2 linked regions of the Hydrogenovibrio crunogenus genome follow. Each later gene encodes a partner of the first gene's protein in a complex. Links are inferred from orthologs where the notes say so. Each region holds a gene or a part of one and is shown in the gene's direction. Other genes may lie near its edges. The genes, in order: trxA and trxB.

The links.
Region 2: the proteins of trxA (region 1) and trxB are in contact, whole or in part, in a crystal structure (PDB 1F6M), measured with the Escherichia coli proteins. The link is inferred for Hydrogenovibrio crunogenus from one-to-one orthologs.

What each region holds. Positions count from the first base shown.
Region 1 is NZ_CP032096.1:141,353-155,513, reverse strand. The notes cover bases 11,303-14,161. They hold trxA (thioredoxin TrxA), read left to right. Parts: upstream 11,303-12,498; coding sequence 12,499-12,825; downstream 12,826-14,161. Other genes in these bases: rho (transcription termination factor Rho), read left to right, coding at 12,947-14,161; uvrD (DNA helicase II), read right to left, coding at 11,303-12,085. Also shown: GHNINEIG_RS00640 (glutathione peroxidase), read right to left, coding at 1-645; GHNINEIG_RS00635 (hypothetical protein), read right to left, coding at 822-1,271; GHNINEIG_RS00630 (BaiN/RdsA family NAD(P)/FAD-dependent oxidoreductase), read right to left, coding at 1,310-2,524; GHNINEIG_RS00625 (competence/damage-inducible protein A), read right to left, coding at 2,528-3,274; GHNINEIG_RS00620 (response regulator), read right to left, coding at 3,301-3,708; GHNINEIG_RS00615 (MBL fold metallo-hydrolase), read right to left, coding at 3,732-4,511; GHNINEIG_RS00610 (HD family phosphohydrolase), read left to right, coding at 4,627-6,201; GHNINEIG_RS00605 (YfaZ family outer membrane protein), read right to left, coding at 6,261-6,854; GHNINEIG_RS00600 (hypothetical protein), read right to left, coding at 6,857-7,045; bifunctional tRNA (5-methylaminomethyl-2-thiouridine)(34)-methyltransferase MnmD/FAD-dependent 5-carboxymethylaminomethyl-2-thiouridine(34) oxidoreductase MnmC, read right to left, coding at 7,193-9,223; GHNINEIG_RS00590 (ABC transporter ATP-binding protein), read right to left, coding at 9,254-9,859; more of uvrD, read right to left, coding at 9,860-11,302. UniProt on the Escherichia coli protein: Participates in various redox reactions through the reversible oxidation of its active center dithiol to a disulfide and catalyzes dithiol-disulfide exchange reactions.
Region 2 is NZ_CP032096.1:792,959-804,774, reverse strand. Bases 2,274-5,133 are described here. They hold trxB (thioredoxin-disulfide reductase), read left to right. Parts: upstream 2,274-3,153; coding sequence 3,154-4,113; downstream 4,114-5,133. Other genes in these bases: GHNINEIG_RS03760 (NGG1p interacting factor NIF3), read right to left, coding at 5,092-5,133; GHNINEIG_RS03765 (FKBP-type peptidyl-prolyl cis-trans isomerase), read left to right, coding at 4,210-4,914; GHNINEIG_RS11815 (DNA translocase FtsK), read right to left, coding at 2,274-2,774. In the rest of the region: outer membrane lipoprotein chaperone LolA, read right to left, coding at 1-253; more of GHNINEIG_RS11815, read right to left, coding at 303-2,273; more of GHNINEIG_RS03760, read right to left, coding at 5,134-5,415; GHNINEIG_RS03755 (hypothetical protein), read left to right, coding at 5,486-5,761; GHNINEIG_RS11810 (methyl-accepting chemotaxis protein), read right to left, coding at 5,835-7,055; GHNINEIG_RS03745 (protein-glutamate methylesterase/protein-glutamine glutaminase), read right to left, coding at 7,268-8,398; GHNINEIG_RS03740 (CheR family methyltransferase), read right to left, coding at 8,450-9,277; GHNINEIG_RS03735 (hypothetical protein), read left to right, coding at 9,397-10,428; GHNINEIG_RS03730 (chemotaxis protein CheW), read left to right, coding at 10,598-11,128; GHNINEIG_RS03725 (response regulator), read left to right, coding at 11,185-11,547; GHNINEIG_RS03720 (STAS domain-containing protein), read left to right, coding at 11,578-11,816.

The sequences.
Region 1 (14,161 bases):
TGTACGTGACGTTACATCCGCATGAGAAACCGTAATTTCTTCATACTCAACTCCAGCATCTTCCAACGCGGCTTTCGCTTTCGCACAGAAAGGACAACCTGGCTTGGTAAAGATAGTCGCCACTTTCTTAGGTTGAGCGTTCGGATTGATGTATTTCAACATGGTATCCGCATCCGATACTTCGAATGGGTCACCAGGTACATTCGGCTCGATAAACATCTTTTCAACAACGCCGTCTTTCACCAGCATTGAATAACGCCATGAACGCTTACCAAATCCTAAGTCTGCTTTATCAACCAGCATGCCCATGCCTTCTGTAAACTCGCCATTCCCATCTGGAATCAAAGTCACATTCGTGGACTCTTGATCTTTTGCCCACTCATTCATAACAAACGTATCATTAACAGATAGACATACAATTTCATCTACACCGTTTTCAAAGAAAACCGGCGCAAGTTCGTTATAACGAGGTAAATGAGAAGATGAACACGTTGGCGTAAAGGCTCCCGGCAAAGAGAACACAACAACCGTGCGGCCTTTGAAAATATCATCACTTTTTACATTGACCCACTCATTGTTTTGACGTGTTGGCCAGACAACACTTGGAACAGCTTGACCTTCTTTGTTTTCTAATGCTTGAGACATACTTTTCTCCTTAGTTAAGGACTTAGCCGCTTTTAAAGTAAACGCTAAGTTTTTAAAAACAGTTAATGTTGAATACAAAGCCCATTCTATGTGAAAACATAAATAAGTAAAATTAATTGTTTTAACCAAAATGATAGCTTTTAACTATCATTAGTCATGAATGACGGTCAATCCCATTATTGCATAGGAGCAGATTGCAATTCACGCATAAACAATTCCAAGCTACCCGTTTCTTGGGCGTACTTCATAATCACCCCCAACAAAGCTTGATCTTCCTGCTTTGAAGCGATTCGTGCAGCCAGTTGAAACTCATGCCCTGTCACCTCGCCTGAAAAAGCATTGGCTTCCAATAAGGCTGCAAGCGCGCCAACATTCCCTAACAAACAAGCGGCTTGCAAAGGCTTGACCGATACCCCTTCTGCATCCTTAGCCACTTCTTGTTGAGGCGACACAAAATGCTCTTGGATCAATACCTTCATCATCCAGTAATTCATTTCAGGTGCTTCTTGGCTTTCCAAGACGTTCATAAAAATCTCATTGGGATCCATCTTATGCTTCTGAATCAGCGTCTGAACTGTTTTGGAAAAAGGATCACGTGTCTCTGGTTTTAAATCTAATAAATTCATGTCTTTTCTCTGTTAAATCTTGTTACTTATTATAACTACTACACTGTTTGACCAGCCGCAAACCCTGATGACCAGGCCCATTGAAAGTTATACCCCCCGAGATGACCTGTTACATCCAACACTTCACCAATAAAGTAAAGGCCGGGCACATTTTTGACTTCAAAATTCTTAGACGATACTTCATCGGTATCGACGCCCCCTAAAGTCACTTCTGCCTTGTCATAACCAGCAGTATCACTGGGATACAGTATCCAGTGTGTTATCTGTTGCGCAAAACGCTCAATTTCTTCGTTAGGTAAGTCAGCCAACTTGGTTGCAATCGGATACATTTCCAGCCAGGCCTGGGTAAATTTCTTCGTCCAGAATTGTTGAAGCCAACGTATTAATGACGCATTACTTTGCTTTAACTGCATCAACTCCGCCAGAACATCTACGTTTGGCAACAAGTTAATTTCAATGGCTTGACCCGGTTGCCAATAATTGGAAATCTGTAGCACGCCTGGCCCACTGATGCCCTGATGGGTAAACAGCAGGGCTTCTTCAAACGATTTTTCAGTCTGTTCATTGTAGGTACTGATTTTAACATCCAGCGCAATCCCACTCAGCTTTTGACAAAAGTCTCGCCATTTCCCTTTTAAAGTTAACGGCACTAACCCCGGTCGGACAGGCACTTGCCTTAAGCCAAACTGTTCTGCGACCTGATAACCAAAATTGCTGGCTTTAAGCTTGGGAAAAGACAGTGCACCAGTGGCAATCACCAACGATTGACATTCAATAAAGCACTCATTGGTTTCAATTCGAAATGCGGCTTCATCAGGCGTTTTAGGTGTTAATTTTGCAATAGACTTCACTGAGGTCTTTAATTGCAGGGTCACGCCCGCCCAATCACATTCGGTTTTCAAAATGTGAATTAAATCTCCAGCGCGATGGCAGCAAAACAACTTCCCAAGCTCCCGCTCCTCATATTCCAGCCCATGCCGATCAACCAAATCGATAAAATCCTGAGGCTGATAGCGGGCTAATGCACTTTTTACAAAGTGCGGATTTTGGCAAATAAACTCATTCGGCGTAACCACCTGATTGGTAAAATTACACTTCCCACCGCCGGAAATTCGAATTTTCGCCGCCGCTTTAGGGGCATGATCCAATACCCAGACCTTTCGTCCACGATAACCCGCAGTGGCAGCGCACATCAATCCCGATGCGCCGGCACCAATAATCAGCACATCCGTGGTATTCGTCTTCAACCGCATTCTCTAAATAAGTTCAAACGAAGCTTCTCGCTTATTGGCTTCACAGATCAAAGCATCCAATCCTTTTTGAGCGTCGGCTTCATACCCTTCCACCCCAAGTTCAATTGTCCGGTCACCTTGTTCTGAAATACTTGGCAAACTGAATAGACGCAAAGTCGGAAACTCGATTTCAAACGCCTCCATAAAGGTGACCCACTCTGATTCATGCCCATCAATCAATCGAATGGTTTTTTCCACTTTAGGTTCCAGTTTTAGATGCGGATAATATTGATTCAATACCCATTCCATCATCGGCTTAGCCATCATTGGAAACCCTGGCATAAAGTGGTGATGCCGAATTGAAAAGCCGGGTACTCGATTATAAAAATTAGGGATGATTGTCGCCCCCTTTGGATATTCCGCCATTCGAATACGTTGAGGATAAGCGTCTTCTCCAAACTGAGCTTCAATTTCTTTAACCCCTTCCGGGTGTCGCTCAATCGGTAGCCCTAATGCTTTTGCCGCTGCTTGGCGGGTTCTGTCATCCGGTGTCGCGCCAATTCCGCCAAATGAAAACACGATATCTCCCGATTCAAAACTGGCTTGGAGCGTATCCACCAAGAAACCGGGTTCATCTCCTACGATTTTGACCCACGCCAGCTCCAGCCCTCTGGGTCTTAATAAGGTATTGGCTTGGCTCAAGTGCTTATCTTGCCGCTTGCCTGACAACACTTCGTCTCCAATAATCAACAAACCGATTTTTTGATCCATGTTTTTCTCGTTTACCCTGCTTTCATTCAACAATGTTTATTCACCTGTTTCGCAGCATTTTTTCGTTTTGCGAAAGCGTCTATTTTTTCCGCCATGAGCTTAGAGTTAATAGGCTTGGTCATATAGTCATTCATACCCGCTTCATAACATTTCTCATCATCGCCAGCCATCGCATTAGCCGTCATTGCAATAATGGGAATGTCTGACAAAGGATTGTCCAGAGCTCTAATGGCACGCGTAGTCTCATACCCATCTTTCACCGGCATTTGACAATCCATTAAAATCAAATCATAGGGGGTTTGAGCCAGTGCCTCCAGAGCTTCTTGTCCATTGGCGGTGATATCAGCCTGATACCCCATTTTTTCTAACAGTGCGACCGCCACTTTTTGGTTAACCAGGTTATCCTCTACCAGCAAAATTTTAAATGATTCCATTCTGCAACGACTCCTAACAATCGCTATGTTTCTGTTTTTGTCACATTATAAACGTGATTCGCTTCCAGCACTTCCGGCGTCCAGCGCGCAAGTTCTGTTCGGATTTCTGTTAACAGCTTTTCTTTATTCGTCACAGGCAAGTGCGAGATAAACACCGGAGGTCGATAATCCAATTTTTCTAGGTCTAATTTGAGTGCACTAGGGTAATAATGCTTGGCTAATTCACTAAGCGCCTTATCCTTTTTCGAAAACTGACTATCCATAATCAACATATCGACGGAAGGTAAATTGTTTAAAGCACGCCAAAAATCATCGTTCTGAAAACAATCACCACTAAAGGCAAACGCTGCGTCCTCATTTCCGATCCAATATCCTGCTGTGGGTACAGAATGATAAGCAGGCAAAACCACCACCTGCTTATCTGCTAATGACAGGACATCGCCATATTTTACGATGTTTAACTGTACACAAGGGCTGTCATGTGATGGCAATACGGTAAAATCTGGCCAAATCACATCATTAAAAATATGATTTTTAAGCGCATCAACAGTATGGCTCAGCGCATAAACCTGAAGGGTTTGATGCGTGCTGCCAATAAGATTCTTCAGTAAGAAAGGCAGATGAGAAATATGATCTAAATGACTGTGTGTTAAAACAATCGCCTCGATTTGCTGCATCTCTTCATAAGTCAGAGATTCCACACCTGTTCCGGCATCCACCAACAATGTCTGGTCCACTAAAAACGCAGTGGTTCCTTGTCCTGGCGAAATGCCGCCACTACACCCTAAAATTCGTAACTGCATTCTCAGTAACCTGGATTATTATGAGCCATAATTTGACGCAATAGACGCCTTCTAACACAATTTACATTATAAATAATTTATGTCAAACTGAGCTACCGTTTTCAAAAGGTTTCCAATGAACGCCTCTTTACTCGAAAAGATTGAACAACTCAATCAAGTCGGCATCGCACTCTCAGCTGAAAGCGACACTCCCACGCTGTTACAACAAATATTAACCAGTGCCCAGACTTTAACGCATGCTGATGGAGGAACGCTATACCGCATAATCGATCAAAACATGCTCCATTTTGATGTGGTTCAGAATACCTCTCTTGGTATTCGGCTTGGCGGGAATCATTCTGAGCCGATTACGTTTTCAGCAATTCCCTTAACACTGTCCTCGGGTAACGAAAATCTAACAACCGTTTCCAGCTATGTCGCAATTAAGGGTGAAACGGTTAACCTGAAAGATATCTACACTGCACAGGACTTTGATTTCTCTGGCGCCTTAGCATTTGACCAGCAATTTCATTACCGCACACAATCGATGCTTACCATTCCTCTGAAGAACTTCGACCAAGACGTCATCGGTGTATTACAACTGGTCAATGCGACCGACAAAGAAGGGAAGGTTATCCCTTTCTCAAAGGAATCGGAAAGCTTAGCGCGATCTTTGGCTTCACAAGCCTCTGTCGCACTGACCAACCGTCAACTGATTAATGAACATAAGCAACTTTTTGAAGCCTTCAGCAAGATGGTTGCCGATGCGATTGATAAAAAATCTCCTTACACTGGTGAACACTGTCAAAGAGTTCCGGTAATTACTATGATGTTGGCGGAAGCAGCTTCCAATTCAAACCATCCTGATTTCAAAGATTTTCAGATGGATGAAAGTGATTTTTTTGAATTGGAAACCGCTGCCTGGCTCCATGATTGCGGCAAATTAACCACGCCTGAATACATTATGGATAAATCCACTAAACTTGAAACTGTATTCGACCGCATTGAGCTCATTAAAACCCGCTTAAATTTAAAAGCTTTTCAATCATTGGTCAAGCAACACAACATTCCTCTAGAAGAGATCAAAGCCTCGCAAAAAAAATATTATGAACTCTACCAACGGATCCAAGACATCAATATAGGCAAAGAGTTCTTCACAGAAGCATCCGCAACATTTTTAGAAACCGTTCAATCTGAAACTTTCCAAACACTGGAAGGTACTGAAAACCCCATGCTGAGCGAGAATGAATTTCTTAACCTCAATATTAGCCGAGGCACCCTCAATGATGAAGAGCGGACTATCATGCAGGATCACGCCGCTATGTCGATTCACATGTTGGATATTTTGCCTTTCCCTAAGGAATTACAGCGCGTATCCGAATACGCTGGCGGCCATCATGAAAGAATGGATGGTAAAGGCTACCCGAACCAACTGACACGAGAAGAACTTTCAATCCCTGCCAGAATCATGGGTATTGCCGATATTTTCGAGGCTTTATCTGCCGGCGACCGCCCTTATAAGAAAGCCAAGACCCTTTCTGAAAGCCTACGAATTTTAGGGTTCATGAAACAAGAAGGACACATAGACCCGGATTTATTCAACCTGTTCATTAGAGAAAAAGTCTATCTGACCTATGCCAAGGCTTACCTGACCCCCGAACAGATTGATGAAGTAGATCACAGTCAGATCCCTGGGTTTGAAGAAAGTTAATCCGAACGTCAAAAATAAAAAAGGCTCCTTTAAGGAGCCTTTTTAAAACACATCAAATCTTACTGAAAAGCCACTCTCACACCAATATGAAAACTGTCATCCACTTCATAGTTAGTGTTGTTGAATTCCATATTAAGTTTTCTATAACCGACATAACCAACCGCACTTGGCAAAATTCTCATTTCAACACGGGCATTGAATTCTGAAGCCGTATCAGCGTCTCCAGACGTGACAATAGCCGGCGCATAAAGGTATTCCATCGCAACCGCTGCTGGAATTTCAGTCGGCATCCAATAACGACCCAACCCACCGATCATCAGACCGTAACCATCTCGATTGTTTTTATCTTCATCAATATAAAACAACTTACCTTTTAAACCTAACTCAAGATTTTTATTTCCTAGCAAGCCTTTTCTAGCCAAACTTCCGTATATATCTAAAAAACGATCGCTTTTACTGTTAAACAGAAAATCCGCCCCCAGATTCGTCAATTCATGAGGGGTTTCACGCAAAGAATAAAGTCCAATATTCCCGGCATCATTAGACAGCGATAAATCCAGACCGGCATTCCCTTCAATCGCATAAGCCCCCATTGAAAGAGAACCCATCCCGACGATTAACATACATTTACGTAACTGCTTAAACAATTTCATACTTACTCTGCTCCTTTTTGCGCATTACTGATTCTTTCTACGGATTCTGAAATACCATCTCCAGTCTCCTGAACTTTATCGAAGGCTGATTGTGTCGACTCCAGACCTGAACTGATAATCTCCCGACTACCAAACCAATCAAACATAATGGCTAAGATGATGACCCCTGCGAGTATCAAAACAATTTTCATACAGATTCCTTATAAAAGATGACGATAGTAAGGGTAGTTTACCTAAACGATACTTTAAAATACATTTTATGGTGATTATTTTATGCGATTCCAACCATGAGAATATTGGAAACAGTCTTAAAAATCTTAATTTATTAAAAATGCTCTTTACAGCATCCCTTTTCCGCTTCGCCAATGTCGAATTGCAAAACGGGCTGGGTGCACGGCATGATACAAACTTTTTGGCATTACCTGCGCATTCCCCGATACCATCGCGCCAATGATTTCTGCTGCCAGAAACACAGACATCAAGCCGCGTGCACCATGCCCATTCGAAACATACAACCCAGGCTGATACTGCTGTTCAGCATAACGATACACCGCATGAGTATGAGACTGCTCAAAATAGGCCTTTTTCATCCATTCGAAATCAGGCACAGCTCCAATCACGGGCAGATGATCCGGCGTTGTGGGACGAAACCCCACTTTACCCGCTGTCACGGTAGAATCTGCCAACCATTCCGGCAAAGCTTCTTTTGCCAAACGCTGGTTCTCTACATGAGAGGCTTCAGACATTGTCGGCGACCGATCAGGGGCTTCAAAAGTTGCTCCACTGATTGCCGTGTAGGGCGATTGTGCGCCAAAATCACCACAAACAGAATAACCGCGATGCGTTACCGTTGTCTTTAACATGCCTTTCAAATCTTCTGGTTCAAAATGAGACACCTGCCCTTTTACTGGACGAATGGGTAAATTCAATTGATTGTTCAAAATTTCATTTAAAGCACCCGTCGCCACGACGACGACATCGGCTTGGTAAGCGGCACGGATTGTCGAAACTTGCCAGGCCTGGCTGTTTTGAGTTTTTAGTGGTTGCATGTCAACCACTGTTTCTTCCAGGTTTAAGTCAATCGCTTCGTGTGCCAAACACTGAGCCACCACCGAAGCCGGCTGAACCCAGCCAGCTTCTGGAAAAAAAAGCCCTTCATGATCGGTTTTTTGACCAATCAAATCACTGGCTTGTTCCGAGTTACACCAGTAGGCAAAAGACTCCGGCAAACCGACCCTTTGTAACGCTTCTTGTAAGCGTTGGTGCATGGTTTCAGTCATGGCCAATTGCATCAATCCATTTTGCTGACCCACAATATGGTTTGATTCAAACCAAGGCTTTAGCCAACGCAAACTGCTTTCGAAACCTTTCAAATAAAACTGACTGCGTAGATTCCAGTCTGCCGTCACCAAAGGGTGAATCGCACCGGCCAGATTACCGGAAGCTTGCTGCGAAACAACGGCTTCTTGCTCCAAGACCGTCACCGACAGTCCTTGAGTGGCTAACTGGTACGCCACCGTTGCACCGGCCAACCCGGCACCGATTACAATCGCTTTTTTGGGAGAAGGGTTGATATTTTTAGGTTTTTCGAACCAAGGCGTTTTGGAAGAAAATGGCCGTGGGTGCACGTAACGCCCAAAACACATTTCCCGCTTTTGCGCATAGCCAGGGGCTTTTTCAACTTCAAACCCATGTTTTTCCAGCCCTCTTCTCACTTCTCCCGCTGCGGTAAAAGTAGCATAGGTTGTGTGTTCATCACTCAAACGAGCCATCTGTAAAAACAATTCCGCTTGCCACATACCTGGATTCTTTCGCGGCGTAAACCCATCCAAAAACCAAGCATCCACTGGACCATCAAACTCCGGCAACCCCTTCATCAAATCGCCAAACCAAAGCGTTAATCTAATGCGCGGGTCAGACATGAACACATCATGCCAACCGGGTAAAGGAAGCGGATAAACATTTAATAACGCACTAGAAAGCTCTGTTAATTCTCCAAACACTTGATGCGCTTTTGCCAACTCAGATTGCGTCAATGGAAATTTTTCAAATGAAATAAAATGCAGATGCGCATCAGCTGGCGCTTTTTCCAACCAAAGCTGACAGGTTTTTAGAAAGTTCAGCCCCGCGCCAAACCCTGTTTCCATAATGCAAAACCGACTGTTAGGAGATAAGTCTTCAAATCGCGGGGCAAGCTGATTATGCTCCAAGAAAATATAATCCACTTCCGCTAACCCATCTAATCTGGAGTAATACACATCGTCAAACATGGTCGATACGGGCACACCTTCCTCAGACCAGGTAATTTGCGCACGCTCAAGCTTAGGTGTGAATTTTGAGCCGTTAGAACAAGCAGATGAAGTTGACATTAGACCTCGATATTCTTCAATTTAAGGTGCTTAGTCGCTCTCACGACCCAGTTCAATTTTCTGGCTGGCAACGCGTTCTGCCTGTTGCGGATCATGCGTTACCCAAACGGCACACGCCTGATGTTCAGATAAATACTCTAAAATCAACGCTTCGACCGCTAAGGTGGATTGGGGGTCAAGATTCGCTGTAATTTCATCCAACAACAAAACCTGTGGCTTTTCAATCAACCCTCGAATCAGTGCCAAGCGTTGCTTTTCCCCACTGGAAAGCTTATCAACCGACTGCCTTAAAATACTGGCAGGCAAAGACAGTTTTTCGATTGCTGAAGACCACCAGGCCTGGGTATTTTTTGGATTGCTTTCCGGAAAATGGGCCGCAACGGAATCTTCCCACCAAGCGGTTTCTGCGGGAAACCACATCACTTTTTTACGCCACTTGGTCGCTTTCCAGTCTGCTTGCTCTTTCTCATCCAAGAACACACGTCCTTCATGAGGGTCTAAATCGGCCAACGCGCGCAGCAAAACCGACTTTCCAGAACCTGAAACGCCGGAAACGACCAACACCTCATTAACCGCCAAGGAAAAAGAAACCGGATTTAAAAATGGACGTTTTGAAAGAGTATCGACTTGAAACATTTAACGCTTCTCAAGTTTGGCAAACGCCGCCACTAACCATTTCGTGCCGGCATGCGTAAAGTTGACTTGAACACGGGCATGGTCGCCCGCCCCTTCGGTTCCGAGCACCGTGCCTTCACCAAACTTTTGATGAAAAACATTTTCGCCAACAGAAAAGCCTGACTCGTTCGGTAATGCAAACCCTTGATTGGCAGAGGATGTTGTGTCGCCATAATGCTTAACCGAACCACTTAAACGTACCATTTGAACACAGTCATCCGGGATTTCTTTAATGAAGCGTGAAGGCAACGGATAAAATTCCGAGCCATGCATTCGACGTCGATTGGCAAAAGAAATCATTAACTGTTTTTCCGCTCGCGTTACCCCAACATAGGCCAGGCGACGTTCTTCTTCTAAACGATAAGGGTCTTCCTGTGATTGTTGAGAGGGAAAAAGCCCTTCCTCCAAGCCAATCATAAACACCAGCGGAAATTCAAGCCCTTTCGCCGCGTGTAACGTCATCAGCTGAACCGAAGATTCCCACTGGTCCGCTTGTTGTTCACCCGCTTCCAAAGCAGCTTGTGCCAAGAACTCCGCCAAGAGGTTTTCAAAATTAGGTTGATCAAACGCTTTGGTCATCACCGCCTCTTCCGGCGCAACGCCCTCCACGGTTTCATTATTTTGCGCCGGTTTAAACACACTCACGGCATTAATCAGCTCATCTAGGTTTTCAAGCCGGCTTTGACCTTGTTCAGAGGTGTCTTTTTCAAAATGCAATTGCAAGCCAGAACGTGAAATCACCTGAATAACCTGATCTTGTAAACTTAATTCGGCCGTGCTGTCTTTTAGCGACTCGATTAAAGATAAAAATCCATTTACGGCTGTTTTTGCGCGTGCGGTCAAACCATCCTGCGCCATTTGTGAAGCGGCTTGCCATAATGAAATTTCCTGCATGCGGGCCACTTCTCGAATCTGGTCGGCTGTTTTATTCCCGATTCCTCGCGGCGGATGATTATAAACCCGCTCAAAAGCGGCATCATCTTCGGTATTGACCAGTAAGCGTAAATACGCCAACACATCTTTTATTTCAGCACGATCATAGAAGCGTAGACCACCATACACGCGATATGGAATCTGTGCTTGCAACAGGGCTTGCTCCATCACACGAGATTGCGCATTGGAACGATACAAAACCGCAACTTCGGAACGACTCCCTCCTTGCTCACACCAACCTTCAATTTGGTTACACACATAACGGGCTTCGTCCAACTCATTGAAAGCTTCATAGATGCGAATCGGCTCACCTTCCTCACCGGCACTCCAAAGATTTTTCCCCATCCGGTCCTGGTTGAACGCAATCAGGCCATTAGCCGCTTTCAGAATCGTGCCGGTGGAACGATAGTTTTGCTCCAAACGAACGGTTTTGACGTCAGAAAAATCTTCATCAAAGCGACGAATGTTTTCAATTTTAGCCCCACGCCACCCATAAATCGACTGGTCGTCATCTCCGACAATGAATAATCGGCCACTGGCGCCGGCCAATACCCGAAGCCAAGCATATTGTAAGCTGTTGGTGTCTTGAAACTCGTCCACCAAAATATGCCGAAACCGCGCTTGGTAATGCGCCAATACTTGTGGATTTTTTAACCAAAGTTCATGCGCTCGCAATAAAAGTTCTGCAAAATCGACCAGGCCTGCCCGTTTACACTGCTCCTCATAGGCTTGATAAATTTGTACCATTTGACGCACATAAGGGTTATGACCCGGATCAATATGATGTGGACGTCGCCCTTCTTCCTTCTCACCATTAATAAAGGCTTGCACTTGCTTGTGAGGCCATTGCGCCTCATCCAGCTCTAACGCTTTTAACAGACGTTTAATCACTCGTTTCTGGTCATCCGAATCGAGAATCTGGAAACTCTGTGGTAGCCCGACTTCTTTATAATGGGTGCGTAGCAACCGGTAGGCGATGCCATGAAAAGTCCCCATCGTCATACCTTGTGATTGGTTGCCGATCAACGCCTCGACACGGCCACGCATTTCACTGGCGGCTTTATTGGTAAAAGTGACCGCCAGAATGTTGTAAGCGGAAAATCCCATTACCTGAGTCAACCAGGCAATGCGATGCACCAAAACCCGCGTTTTACCACTGCCAGCGCCTGCTAAAATCAACGCATGTTGATCGTCCACCGTCACGGCTTCACGTTGTGCATCATTTAAGTCGTTTAATATATGTGAAATATCCATTCAAACTTGAACCAAACTGTTATCGTTTTATTAGCGCATATCCTAAGGGATTTTATGATTTTGAGCATCTTTTATTCCTCTCTCGGCATCCTATTTTGCCAAGCAAGAGGCGGATAAAAGGCCGTTTCATCAAGCTCTAAGCGGCTTTATGTTATTTTTGACCGAAAAACAAAAACTATTTTCAAATTTTTCTTGCATTACGGGTAAAAACAATGTAATAATTATCGAAATTTCAAAAATTCAACGTTCACCATACAATGAACTGGGTGTTTGTCTACAAATTCCCTTCCATATTTCTAGGTGAAATATCTTATCTCGATTCTGGCTTCTTCCCATACGACTCCCTCAAACTTATTCGGGTATTCGTGTAGGCGTTAGAGTGAGAAAAACAAATTTTAAGGAGTTACTAGCTAATGAGTGACAACATGATCGCGACATCAGATGCAAATTTTGACAGTGAAGTACTACAGTCTGACCTTCCAGTATTAGTGGATTTCTGGGCTGAATGGTGTGGGCCTTGTAAAATGATTGCCCCAATCCTAGACGAAGTTGCAGGCGAATATGCTGGTAAAATCAAAGTCGCTAAACTAAACATTGATGAAAATCCAGCCACACCACCAAAGTATGGTGTGAGAGGCATCCCAACATTAGTGCTGTTTAAAAATGGTGAAGTCGATGCAACGCAAGTTGGCGCTTTATCAAAATCACAGTTGTGTGCTTTCTTAGACGGAAACCTATAATCTTCGTCCTTAAAGCATGGGGCGTCCTTTCCAAAGGACGCCATAAATCTAAATCATCCAATTCATTTCTCTAAAAAATCTCCAAACCCAATTCAATTAACTCAAAGACAGTTACAAATTTATGAATTTAAACGATCTCAAAAAAATGTCAGCCGCCGCTCTTTTAGACATCGCAGCTGAAAAAGGCCTAGAAAATCTAGCCCGACTAAAAAAACAAGACATTATCTTCGCCATCCTGAAAGCACATGCAAAAAGTGGGGAAGACATCTATGGTGAAGGCGTCTTAGAAATCCTGCCGGATGGGTTTGGGTTTCTGAGATCAGGAGATGGCTCTTACTTAGCTGGACCGGATGATTTATATGTCTCTCCAAGTCAAATCAGACGTTTTGGACTCCGTAAAGGGGACACCATTCAAGGAAAGATTCGCCCACCGAAGGACAGCGAGCGTTATTTTGCCCTGTTAAAAGTAGAGCGTATCAACTTTGAAGATCCAGATGTTGCGCGTAAGAAAATCGCATTTGAAAACCTAACCCCATTGCATGCCCAAGAACGCTTGAAAATGGAATTGGGCAATGGCAGTACCGAAGACATTACCACTCGAATCATAGACATCGCAGCGCCTTTTGGTAAGGGGCAACGTGGCTTGATTGTGGCACCGCCGAAATCCGGTAAAACGGTTATTCTGCAGCAAATCGCCCAATCGATTGCTGAAAACCACCCTGAAGCTTACTTAATTGTGCTGCTGATTGACGAGCGTCCAGAGGAAGTGACTGAAATGCAAAGAACCGTTAAAGGGGAAGTGATTTCGTCAACTTTCGATGAACCTGCGACACGTCACGTTCAGGTTGCTGAAATGGTCATCGAGAAAGCGAAGCGTTTGGTAGAGCACAAAACAGATGTGGTGATTTTACTGGATTCCATTACACGCCTGGCCCGAGCCTATAATACGGTTGTACCGTCTTCAGGGAAAATCTTGACCGGTGGGGTGGATGCCAATGCACTTCATCGCCCTAAACGCTTCTTTGGTGCCGCTCGAAACATCGAAGAAGGCGGTTCTCTCACCATTATCGCAACTGCACTGGTTGATACCGGATCGAAAATGGATGAAGTGATCTTTGAGGAATTCAAAGGAACAGGTAACATGGAGCTTCACTTGTCTCGTAGCATTGCGGAGAAACGTACTTTCCCTGCCATCAATATTGAGAAGTCGGGGACGCGTAAAGAAGAGCTACTCACCACACCGGATGAGTTACAAAACATCTGGATTTTGCGCCGTTTCTTACAAGGCTTAAACAATGAAGTTGAAGCAATTGAAACCTTAATTGATCAACTAAAA
Region 2 (11,816 bases), 660 kb from region 1 along the record:
GTTTTTCATAGACCCAGAGTAATTGCCCTGGGCGTTTCATGGCAAAATAACCGGTTGAGCGGTTCAAGGCAAACAAACTTTCATCAGGTTGGGTTTGTTCAAACTTGGCACTGAATGTATCCAAATTAGCGACAAATGCATTCAAATCCGACAGTTTCGCGCGCTCATTCGCAGAAACGATGATGGGTACAATAAGCATGCAAGCCATACTCAAGCGTAAAATACTCTGTTTTAACAGTGCTTTCAAAAGCATATAAAGTTTCCTAAAATTTGGTTGATGGGGGGTGTCTGCCGAAGTTTTTTTAATCCGATACTTTAGGCGCGAGGACATCTCGGTTACCATTCGCTTTCATTGGCGACACTACCCCGGCGGATTCCATCGCTTCAACGATTCTGGCCGCGCGGTTATAACCGATTTTAAACTGTCGTTGAACCAACGAGACTGACACGCGTTGATTGTCAATCACGAATGCCACCACTTGATCGTAAAGCATATCTTGTTCGGCATCTTCTTCCAACGTTTTATTGTTGTCCATCTGATTGGCTTGTGTCACGCTTTCCAAATATTGCGGCTCGCCTTGTGATTTCACAAACTCCGCGACAGCATGGACTTCTTCGTCCGTCATAAACGCGCCATGAACACGCTTAGGATTCCCTGTTCCAGGTGGCATAAAGAGCATATCCCCCATTCCAAGCAGTTGCTCTGCGCCGCCCTGATCTAAAATGGTTCTTGAATCAATTTTAGTGTTGACCATAAAAGAAATACGCGTTGGAATATTCGCTTTAATCAAGCCGGTAATCACATTCACCGAGGGGCGCTGAGTCGCCAAAATCAAATGAATTCCGGCGGCACGGGCTTTTTGTGCAATACGGGCAATCAATTGCTCGACTTCTTTCCCGACTACCATAATCATATCGGCAAATTCGTCGACCACCACAACAATATACGGTAAGGGTTCTAACGTGGGAGGTTGCTCGCCTAACTCATGGCCAAAGTTCGCTGGCTGCTGGTAAAGCGGATCAATCAAAGGCTCCCCTTTATCAATTGCCGCTTTCACTTTCGCGTTATAGCCTGCAATGTTACGCACACCCAACTTCGCCATCAATTGATAACGGCGATCCATTTCATAGACACTCCAGCGCAAGGCATTCGCCGCTTCAGACATATCCGTCACCACTGGCGTTAACAAATGCGGAATGTCTTCATAAACCGATAATTCCAACATTTTTGGATCAACCATAATCAAGCGGACTTCTTCCGGAGTGCTTTTATAAAGCAAACTTAGAATCATGCTGTTGACCCCGACCGACTTCCCGGAACCGGTTGTCCCTGCCACCAACAGATGCGGCATCTTAGCAATATCAGCCACCACGGCTTTACCGGCAATGTCTTTTCCAAGTGCAACAGTCAACGGAGATTTCGACTTTTGGAATTCATCAGACGAAATCACTTCTCGGAAACTGACCACTTCTCGCTCATCATTCGGAATCTCGATACCGACCACTGATTTCCCGGGAATGACATCCACGACACGCACCGATTTAACCGATAAAACGCGCGCCAAATCTTTTGCCAAGTTATTGATTTGGCTGACTTTTACTCCAGGTGCGGGCAACACTTCAAAACGTGTCACCACGGGCCCCGGCTGAACCGCTTCCACTTTTACTGTCACGCCAAATTCTTTTAAACGCTGCTCTAGCAGTAACGACAAGGCGGTCAATTCATCTTCCGAAAACCCTTCTTCATACTCAGGGACCGGATTCAATAATTCTACGCTCGGAAGTTCTCCCGATTCCATAACAGGAACCAAGCTATTGGAAGCGGCCCGCTTACCGACTTTAACATCGGGTGTTGATTTATCTTTTTCAGCATTGGGTGCTTTTTGTTCCAATGCGATACGTGGCTCAACTTTGGCTTCGGTTTCAACTGCGCTTGAATCATTCTTGAGTTTATTCTTGGACTTCATTTTTTCTGCCAACGCTTCAAGCACTTTGGTTTTGCGCTTAGCCTGGGATTCTTCTGACGTTGATGTCGTTAAGATTGCAGGTGCCGACTTTTCTTCTCTTCGCTGAGATGATGGTAAACCCGCACTTTGAGTCTCGTGATCGTTTTTAAAATTATTAAGTTGCGCGACCAGTACATTAATCAATTTCCAAATCATCATGCCACTGTAGTCGATAATGGTAATCCAGGAAAAGCTGGTCAATAGACTGAAGGCGATGGCGAAAACCACTAACAAAAACAATGTGGCGCCCAATAAATCAACCATATCTACCAAAGCGTTACTGATTTCATATCCCAGCACGCCACCACCAGAATATGGCAGGTGGATCAGAAAATTGTTAGGTTCTAAATAGAGTGAAGAAAGCCCTGAACCGGCCATAATCAATAACAAAAGCCCCAACATGCTCAAAGCAAAATGCACATAATCCATTTCTGAGCCCGCTCGAATTTTCAATGTCACCATTCCTGCAAACAGCAGTCCGAATGGGATTAAGAATCCAAACAGACCAAAAAGATACAAAATAAAGGAAGAAACCCAGGCACCTGTTTGACCGCCGTAGTTCTTGACCTCTTGCCCTTCGTTGACCGTATCAAACCCTGGATCTGCCGGGTGGTAGCTGAACAGTACAATGAACAGAAAAAAAGCCAGGCCAATACAAGCAAGCAAAATAGCATCTTTAATGACCCAATGAAATCTGGGCTGATCGCCCCCCTCAGTCAGATCTGCTTCATGGGTGCTTGAGGAAGGTTTTGAGGGCTTAAAAGACATATTTAAATTATAGACCTTAGTGTATTCAACTCTTTGAGTAAATTTAATAGAATCTTTTATAAAAGAAAACCGTCTAAAAAGACAGTCATAATGATTCAATCATCCTTATTCCTTCGCAAATATAATTATGCAAAGCGCCATAAAAAACTGCTAGAATTTTAGCATATTTCAAAAATACCCGTTCATTCTATTCCTGAGCACAGTGACAGACAATTCAGGATTGTATTTGTCTTCACAACAATGGCAAGTTAAAGTGTCTCAACTAAAAGAATGCAACGCGGTGTTTTAAGAACACTCTTGATGACACCCAAAATTCAAACCGTTATCTGAACACTGAGTAGTCAGGTACACGATCAAACAAGAAAAAGGACAGAATGTTATGTCAACAAAGCATTGTAAACTCTTAATTCTCGGGTCTGGACCAGCTGGTTATACCGCAGCCGTTTATGCAGCACGTGCTAACCTGGAACCTGTGATGGTAACAGGGATGCAACAAGGCGGGCAACTTACCACCACCACTGAAGTGGATAATTGGCCGGGAGATGTTGAAGGATTAACAGGACCAGACTTAATGGTACGCATGCAAAAGCATGCCGAACGATTTGGAACTGAAATCTTGTTTGACCACATTCACACTGCGGAATTGAATCAACGTCCATTCAAATTAATAGGTGATTCCGGTGAATACACATGCGACGCATTGATTATCGCAACCGGCGCTTCAGCAAAATACTTAGGGCTTGAATCAGAAGAAGCATTTAAAGGAAAAGGGGTTTCCGCCTGCGCAACGTGTGATGGATTCTTTTACCGTAACCAGAAAGTCGCCGTCGTCGGCGGTGGAAACACGGCTGTGGAAGAAGCACTGTATCTTTCAAATATTGCCTCAGAAGTCACGGTTATCCACCGCAGAGATTCTTTCAGCTCTGAAAAAATTCTTTCTAAACAGTTGTTGGAAAAAGCCGAAAACGGCAACATCAACATTGAGTTCAACAGCGCTTTAGAAGAAGTGCTTGGCGATAAGATGGGCGTTACAGGACTGCGCATCAAAAACAACCAAACCAACGAAAGCAAAGAAATTGATGTGGCTGGTGTCTTTATCGCAATTGGTCACACGCCTAACACAGGGATTTTCGATGGCCAACTGGATATGGATCACGGCTATTTGAAAGTGCAAAGTGGTTTACAAGGTAATGCAACACAAACCTCTATTCCTGGTATCTTTGCTGCAGGTGATGTAATGGACCAAGTCTATAAACAAGCCATCACTTCAGCCGGCGCAGGCTGTATGGCAGCACTGGACGCAGAAAAATTCTTGGATCAACTTGAAGCGCAAGGCTAACCCTTTCCTTCAACATAGATCACTCTTCTAAAACTAGCCAGGCCTGGCTAGTTTTAGGCCTTACTACAGTTATCACTGTTAATTTTTGAGGATAATATGAAAAAAACAATATTGGCAACATTTCTTGTCACAGCTCTTTATGGTACGCATGTTTTTGCAGCTGACCCAAAACTGGAAACCGTTGATCAGAAAGCAAGCTACACACTGGGAACAGATTTAGCTAAAAACTTTGAAAAACAGGGAGTTACCATTGATATTCCTGCGCTTGTCTTGGGTATGAAAGATGTGATGCAAAAGCGCGAGCTACGCTTAACGGATAAAGAGATGCAAGAGGCCGTTAACCAAGTAAAAGAACAAGTCATGCAAAAACAAGCTGAAGCGCGTAAAAAGCAAGCAGAACAAAATGCTCAAAAAGGTGAAGCTTTCCTGAAACAAAACAAAAAGAATGATGATGTTCATGTCACCAAAAGTGGCCTTCAATATAAAGTGATCAAAGAAGGAAAAGGAACCCCTCCAACAGCAGACGATAAAATCACGGCACATTATCGCGGAACATTAATCGACGGGACAGAGTTTGATAGTTCTTACAGCCGAGGGATTCCGCTTGAATTCCAAATGGGAGATGTCATTACGGGCTGGGGCGAAGCACTTAAAAGAATGAAGCCCGGCGCTAAGTGGGAAATTTATGTACCGCCTTCTTTAGGGTACGGATCAAAAGGCGCTGGTGATGTCATCGGACCGAATGAAACACTGATATTTACTATTGAATTGATCAAAGTGGATAAAAACACGGATCAGTAGAAATAAAAAAGCCCAAGTACCATCCATGTACTTGGGCTGTATTATTTAATACTAAGGGAGGATTAGTTGAAGACTCAACTGCAGCTAGTATAATCACTAACATTACATTTTCCTAATATAAAATTCATCTATTCATATAGATAAAATTTATCTCTGGACACCCCCTGCTATTATTATTTAAAACTCCGTATGAATATCGACTACCGCCATCACGTCAAACGCGGGCTCTTCATAAGGATGGGCATCAAAAAACGCCGACAAAACCGCTTTCATTTTAGAAGGTTCCACCACCATTTCCACTCGATATTCTTCAACCTTTTCCAACTGATTCTGTTCACCAATATAAGGCTGACTTCCCGGTAAAGCTCGAAATTGCCCCTCCCCTTTTATTTGCCAACTACAACAGTCATAATCGCCGATACGACCCGCACCAGCTTCAAATACAGCCGACTTAACCGATTCAACGTGAGATTCCGGAACAAAAAAACAGAATTTATACATATTTATCCTTAAAACCTACTAGAATAAATGCCATTTCATCCACAAAGATTACGTTAGACGGAGGCATTACATGAAAAACATCCTAATTACCTACTCCATTATACTGGCTCTTGGCATCAGTTCGATGGTAACCGGCATTCATTATCTTGCTAACATTGCAGGGTTTATTTCTGCGGTTGGGTTTATGGTGGTGTTTTTCAAAGACCAACCGACCGATTTAACAGAAGAAGAGGCACAACATGCCGCAAAAATGAGACGCTATTGGTATATAGTTTTTGGGACAGGTATCCTCTTCAGCTTACTTTTTGGAAGCTTTTGGAACAGCGAAATGGGAAATATGGTTTAAGCCATTGTTTTCTTTCTAAAATAAAAAGCCCCTATAAAGGGGCTTTTTTAATATTAGGGTTCAACCAACGGATTTAGAACAGATCAATCTCACCTTCTTCCATTGAATCCGAAGAGACTCGTCTCATACGTTTCGATTCAATCTCTTCACGCTCTTGGTGAATGGTGTTTCTAAAACTCTCTAAGCGTGCCTTATGTTCAGCGACAGATTTCACCGGATCATTTTTGCTTTCTTCGATAAAGTGATTAATTTTGTGAGAGAAACCACTTAAGTTCTCAAGGTGATTAAGAACCTGTTCAACCAACTGACGAACAATATCTTCAAATTGCAATGAACGCATCGCATTGGACACACTGACTTCAATTTCAGAAATAATGCCTGAAACATCCCCCAGTTTATTAGAAATACCACTATTCATATCTTCAAGATCCGTAACAAGTACTGTTACCTGTTCCTGAGACGTATTGGCTTCCTGCATATCTTTTGCAGCGGTATCACTGACTAACTGACGGACATGATCAACCGTTTGTTTTGCTTTTTCCGCTTGCTTACGAATCTGCTCATTCAGTAAGTTGGAATTCAAAGACAGCTTTCTTACTTCATCAGCAACCACTGCAAAGCCTCGCCCGGCTTCACCTGCTCGGGCTGCTTCAATAGCCGCGTTCAATGCCAGCAAGTTGGTTTGATCCGCAATCCCTTTGACGTCTTCCAGCAAAATAAAGATAGATTCAATCTGCTCGACCATATCATCGATTTTACCGACAGTTTCATTACTGCGTTGACTGGAGCTTTTTAACAGTGAAATCAAATAGCTTAAGACTTCTTTAATTTCAGAAGAGAATTTTTGGATACTCATCCCTTCTCCGCTGCCACCAAGATTATCCAGTAACGAAACAACCAGCTGATATTCAGCTTGCGTTTGACTGTGCAACCCAGAGAAACTGTTGTTCAAGGTTTCAATCGCTTCTGCAACCAATTCCTTAACCTGCAATAACTCACCACGAACAACTTCCACTTCTTGATCAACGACGGCATCAATATCATTCATGATGACCTGTAATGCATCATCAATCACTTCGGCATCAAAGTCGTTTGCATGGGAAGCAACTGACGGGGTCGTAACTTGCTGAGGCTGCTTTTCTAACCTGGCAATTCTTGCCACGGTCAGTGTCCATGTCACCGACACCAAAACCGCCACAATGGCGCCAATAAATGGAATCTCAACAAACGTCAGCCCGACACCTACGATGGTAACTAGCCAAGCACCCCAATATTGCTTCATAATCTGCAACATGTATCTTTTCCCCAATCAAAATATTTTGAATATACAAAGCATATTACATGCCAAGAAAATTCTATAAAAAAGTGTTTGAGTCATTATATAAAACTTATTGAAAGATTAGGATGTGTTTCCATTAAACACACGTATAAGGCAAGGGTTTAAGCTCTCTAAAAACAGGAAGCTTAAACGCAAAGATATTTAAACAACTCAACTCAAAGGCGAGATTATTTTTTAATGAGTGACAGAATTTTTTCAGGGATTGATCCCAAGGGTAAAACATAATCAGCCGCACCGAGCTTAACAGCCTCTCCAGGCATCCCCCAAACAACACAGGTTTTTTCATCTTGCGCAATCGTCGGAACACCAATCTCTTGCAACTCTTTCATTCCCTTAGCACCATCGGCTCCCATTCCTGTCAATAGCACGCCGACCGCATTTTTGCCAACACTTTGCACAACGGTACGAAACATCACATCTACCGACGGCTTGTGACGGTTTACTGGCGGGCCGTCATTTAAACGGCAGATATAGCCAGAAGATGTCCGCTCAACCAATAAATGTTTATCGCCCGGTGCAATATAAACATGCCCCGCCAAAATAGGTTGACGATCCTCTGCCTGCGTCACTTCCATTTCTGAAATGCTATTCATTCGTTGCGCAAAAGGCAAACTAAACGACGCCGGAATGTGCTGTGTAATAACGATAGCAGGGGTTGTTGATGGCAAGCGCATCAAGACTTCTTTAATGGCTTCTGTACCACCGGTTGAAGCCCCTAACGCAATCACTTTATGTGAGGGTTTGGAAAAATCCGAAGGGGCTTTTTTGGGAACAATGGCATCCGTTGTAAATTTCTCAACAACTTTAGAAACCAAAGACCCAGGCTTGGACAACACTTTGGGCTTGCTTTCCTTGTTAGCGACATAACGTGCATATTGTCTTTCAAGCTGCCATTTGGACACCTTGGAAGCGGTTTTTACTTTGCGGCAGATTTCATCGGTATAGTCTTCAAAGGTATGTTGTAAATCAATCTTAGGTTTTGCAACAAAGTCAACCGCGCCCAAATCAAGTGCTTCAAACGTGATATCCGCCCCTTTCTCGGTCAAGGTCGAAATCATCACCACCGGCAAAGGATGCAATCGCATTAAATTTTTTAAAAACGTCACGCCATCCATACGAGGCATTTCGACATCCAGTGTCAATACATCCGGATGAAGTTGCTTCACTTTTTCTCTTGCATCATAAGGGTCAGATGCCGTGCCGACCACTTCAATCTCTGGGTCTGACTTCAACATCTCTTGTAACATTTGTCGAACTAAAGCAGAATCATCAACGATTAATACCTTCACCTTTGACATCTTCCCCCCTTCTTTACATTCATCACACTCTTTTGCAGAGCGTTTGTGTGTTTATCTTATTTTTTTATAAATCGTTTGACCAAGAAGCTCAAACCGATCGCAGACTTTATAAAGTGACTCCGAATGCCCAATAAACAAATGCCCATTATCCGGCAGTAAATTAGCATAGCGGTCAAATAACCTTGCTTGGGTTTCTTTATCAAAATAAATCACGACATTTCGACAAAAAATAACATCTATGGCATCTTTGATTGGCCATTCATTCATTAAATTGATTTGGCCGAAGTCAATAATCTGCTGTAGTTCAGGTTTAACCCTGACATACCCTTCCATCGAGCCACTTCCCTTTAAAAACCAACGTTTTTTGCGTGCCTCGGAAACGCCTTTCAGGCGATCCATTTTATAAACACCTGTACGTCCCGTTTCAACAACATTGGTATCCAAGTCTGTCGCTAATACACGGGCATCCCATCCTGCAGGAACAGTCTCTTTTAATACAATCGCTAAAGAGTAAGGTTCTTCGCCAGTGGAGCAGCCTGCTGACCAAATTCGAATTTTTTTACTACCTTTATTGCGCTCTATAATGGCCGGAATAACGGTATTTGCGAGGTATTCAAAGTGATGATCTTCTCTAAAAAAGAAGGTTAAGTTAGTGGTGATAGCGTTAATCAGGTGAACGAATTCTGACTCACCCTGCTCTTCAACAAAGTTTAAATACTGTTTGAAGGAGTTCAGTTCCAAAAAACGAATGCGTTTCGCTAACCGGTTGTAAACTAAGTTTTTCTTAGAATCGTTTAAATCGATCCCTGCGAAGTCATATACAAGTGTCTTAACTCTCGTGAAATCTTGCTCTGTAAAGTCAAATTCTCTTTCACTCACCCGGGGTTTCCTTCCATTATCAACACGACTGTGCTATCAATAATTATAATTGCTTCACTTAACGGTTACAGTTTATTATTTAATTTTGTGAAACGCAATTATAACCGGACCGATACGCTATGGCACTTACTCCAACAGGGGCCTCTCCAAATTTAACGCTAAATGCGACCTCTGCACAAGCGTTAAAACTCGCCATTGGCAGTACCTATACTGTTAATATTACAAAAGTGGATGGAAATCAGGTTAACTTTACTTTAGCCGGCAAACCTTTAACCGCCACCACTCAACAACCGTTAACCGAAGGAAAACCTTTAACGGTTAAGGTCACACAAACGCAACCGAATCTTGTTTTACAAATCCAACCGAAATCCTTACCTGTGGACACTGCCGCAAAAAATCAGGCTTTGATGCAGTCAGCCTTTCGCCAATTGCTGCCTAATCAAATCCCGATTGCACAAGGAGTACAACAATTAACCTCATTAACGAATACGGGGTTGTTACCTTCAGCCATACAATCACAGCTTTCATCTTTACTGGAACAATTATTCAAACCCAGCGCCCAAACTTCAGCCAAAGAATTGAAAAGACAACTCCTATCAAGTGGTCTTTTCCTAGAAAGCAGTTTGTCAAAATCCGGCAAACCACATCCTGGCGACTTTAAAGCCAAACTCTTGCAACTGCTTCAAATGGTGAATCAAACCCCTTCAAACAAACAACCGGAACTGAGCAGACTGTCAACTCTTCTCAATCAAACCTTAAACCGCTTAACACTGCAACAATTACAAACCATCGAAAGCGCTCACTTGACGAACATTCAATTGCCTCTCGCACCCAACGATCATTTACAAGAGATTTCGATTGATATTCGAAAGCAAAAGAAAGCGACACCGCCTCTTTGGGAAGTAATTATGAATTTACAGCTTCCTGCTGGCGAGCTTTCAAGCAAATTGGTGATTCAAGAAGATGTGGTTTCAATCATGCTCTGGGCGGACAATACAACCTTAGAAAACACTGTCTCTGACAAACTGCCTAAGTTAAAAGAGCAATTTCATGAAGCGTTGATTCCTTTAAAGCACATAATGATGTCAAAAGAAAAACCGACCAATACCACACAAGCAGAAAAAGTCGCTTTAATTGACATTCATATTTAATCAACCTATTTGGCTAATTAATTGCTTATCGGTACTTAATTTTACGTCTATTTTTTAAATAAAATATCCAAAAATAGACTGGATTAAACTAGACGTTTTAGAGTAAATAAGGTAACTTAATGCAAATATTAATGAACATACTGAATATTATAACTGTGGGGCTGAATAGATGAGTGCTGAAGTGGAGGCGATTCAAGAGCAAATTGAGCAGAATGAAGGCTCAGATGATCAAATCTTAAGCTTTATCCTTGGCGGCGAAGAATACGGCGTTGATATTTTGAGAGTACAAGAAATCAAAGGCTGGGAGCGCACCACCACCATTCCAAATGCACCAGATTACGTCAAAGGTGTCATCAACCTGCGGGGCGCAGTGGTTCCTGTTGTCGACCTAAGAATTCGATTTGGACTTCAAGACATTACCTATGACGAAAGCACGGTTGTCATTATTTTACGTGCGACCGACGCGTCATCCAACACGCAAAAAATTATCGGAGTTGTCGTAGATGGCGTATCTGATGTGCATGCCATTGACTTAAGCAGCCTACAGGCCTCACCAGAAATCAATGGCACGATTCATACCGAGTATGTAAAAGGCCTTGCGACAGTAACAGATAAAATGGTCATCGTATTGCATGTTGACGAACTCGTCTCATCAGGCATCTTAAGTGAAATCAAAAAAAGCCTGAATATTGACGAATAATTGTATAATGACGACAAATTTAATTTAAGTTTTAAAGAGATAGTGAGAGGGTAACAATGTCCAAAATTCTTGCAGTAGACGATTCAAAGTCAATGCGCCAAATGGTGAGTATGTCACTAAAATCTGCCGGTCACGATGTGACAGAAGCGGAAGATGGAGCAATGGCATTAGATATTGCTAAAAAAGAACAGTTTGACTTAATCGTAACCGATATTAACATGCCTAATATGAATGGCATCGAACTCATTCAAGCCGTTCGTACTACTCTACCGAACTACAAATTCACTCCTATTTTATGTTTAACAACCGAATCGTCCGGAGACATGAAAACAAAAGGGAAAGAAGCAGGAGCGACGGGATGGATTGTAAAACCATTCAGCCCAGAAAAATTGCTATCCGTCATTAATCGTGTTTTGTAAAACACCTCACCTAAATGCATAGAGGTTCTTATGAGTGAAAATACGATCGAATTACCTGAAAACCTGACCATTCATCATATTGAAGAAGAGTTTGGTAATTTAAAAATCGCTTTTCAGTCCGATGCCGAGACTTATAAGTTAGTGGCTGGAAATGTTGAATCCATTGATACCTCCGGTTTACAAGCTTTACTCTCACTTATCAAAAGTGCCATGGCGAACCAGAAAAAAATTCAATGGGAATCGCCAACAGATACTTTAAAAATGGGGGC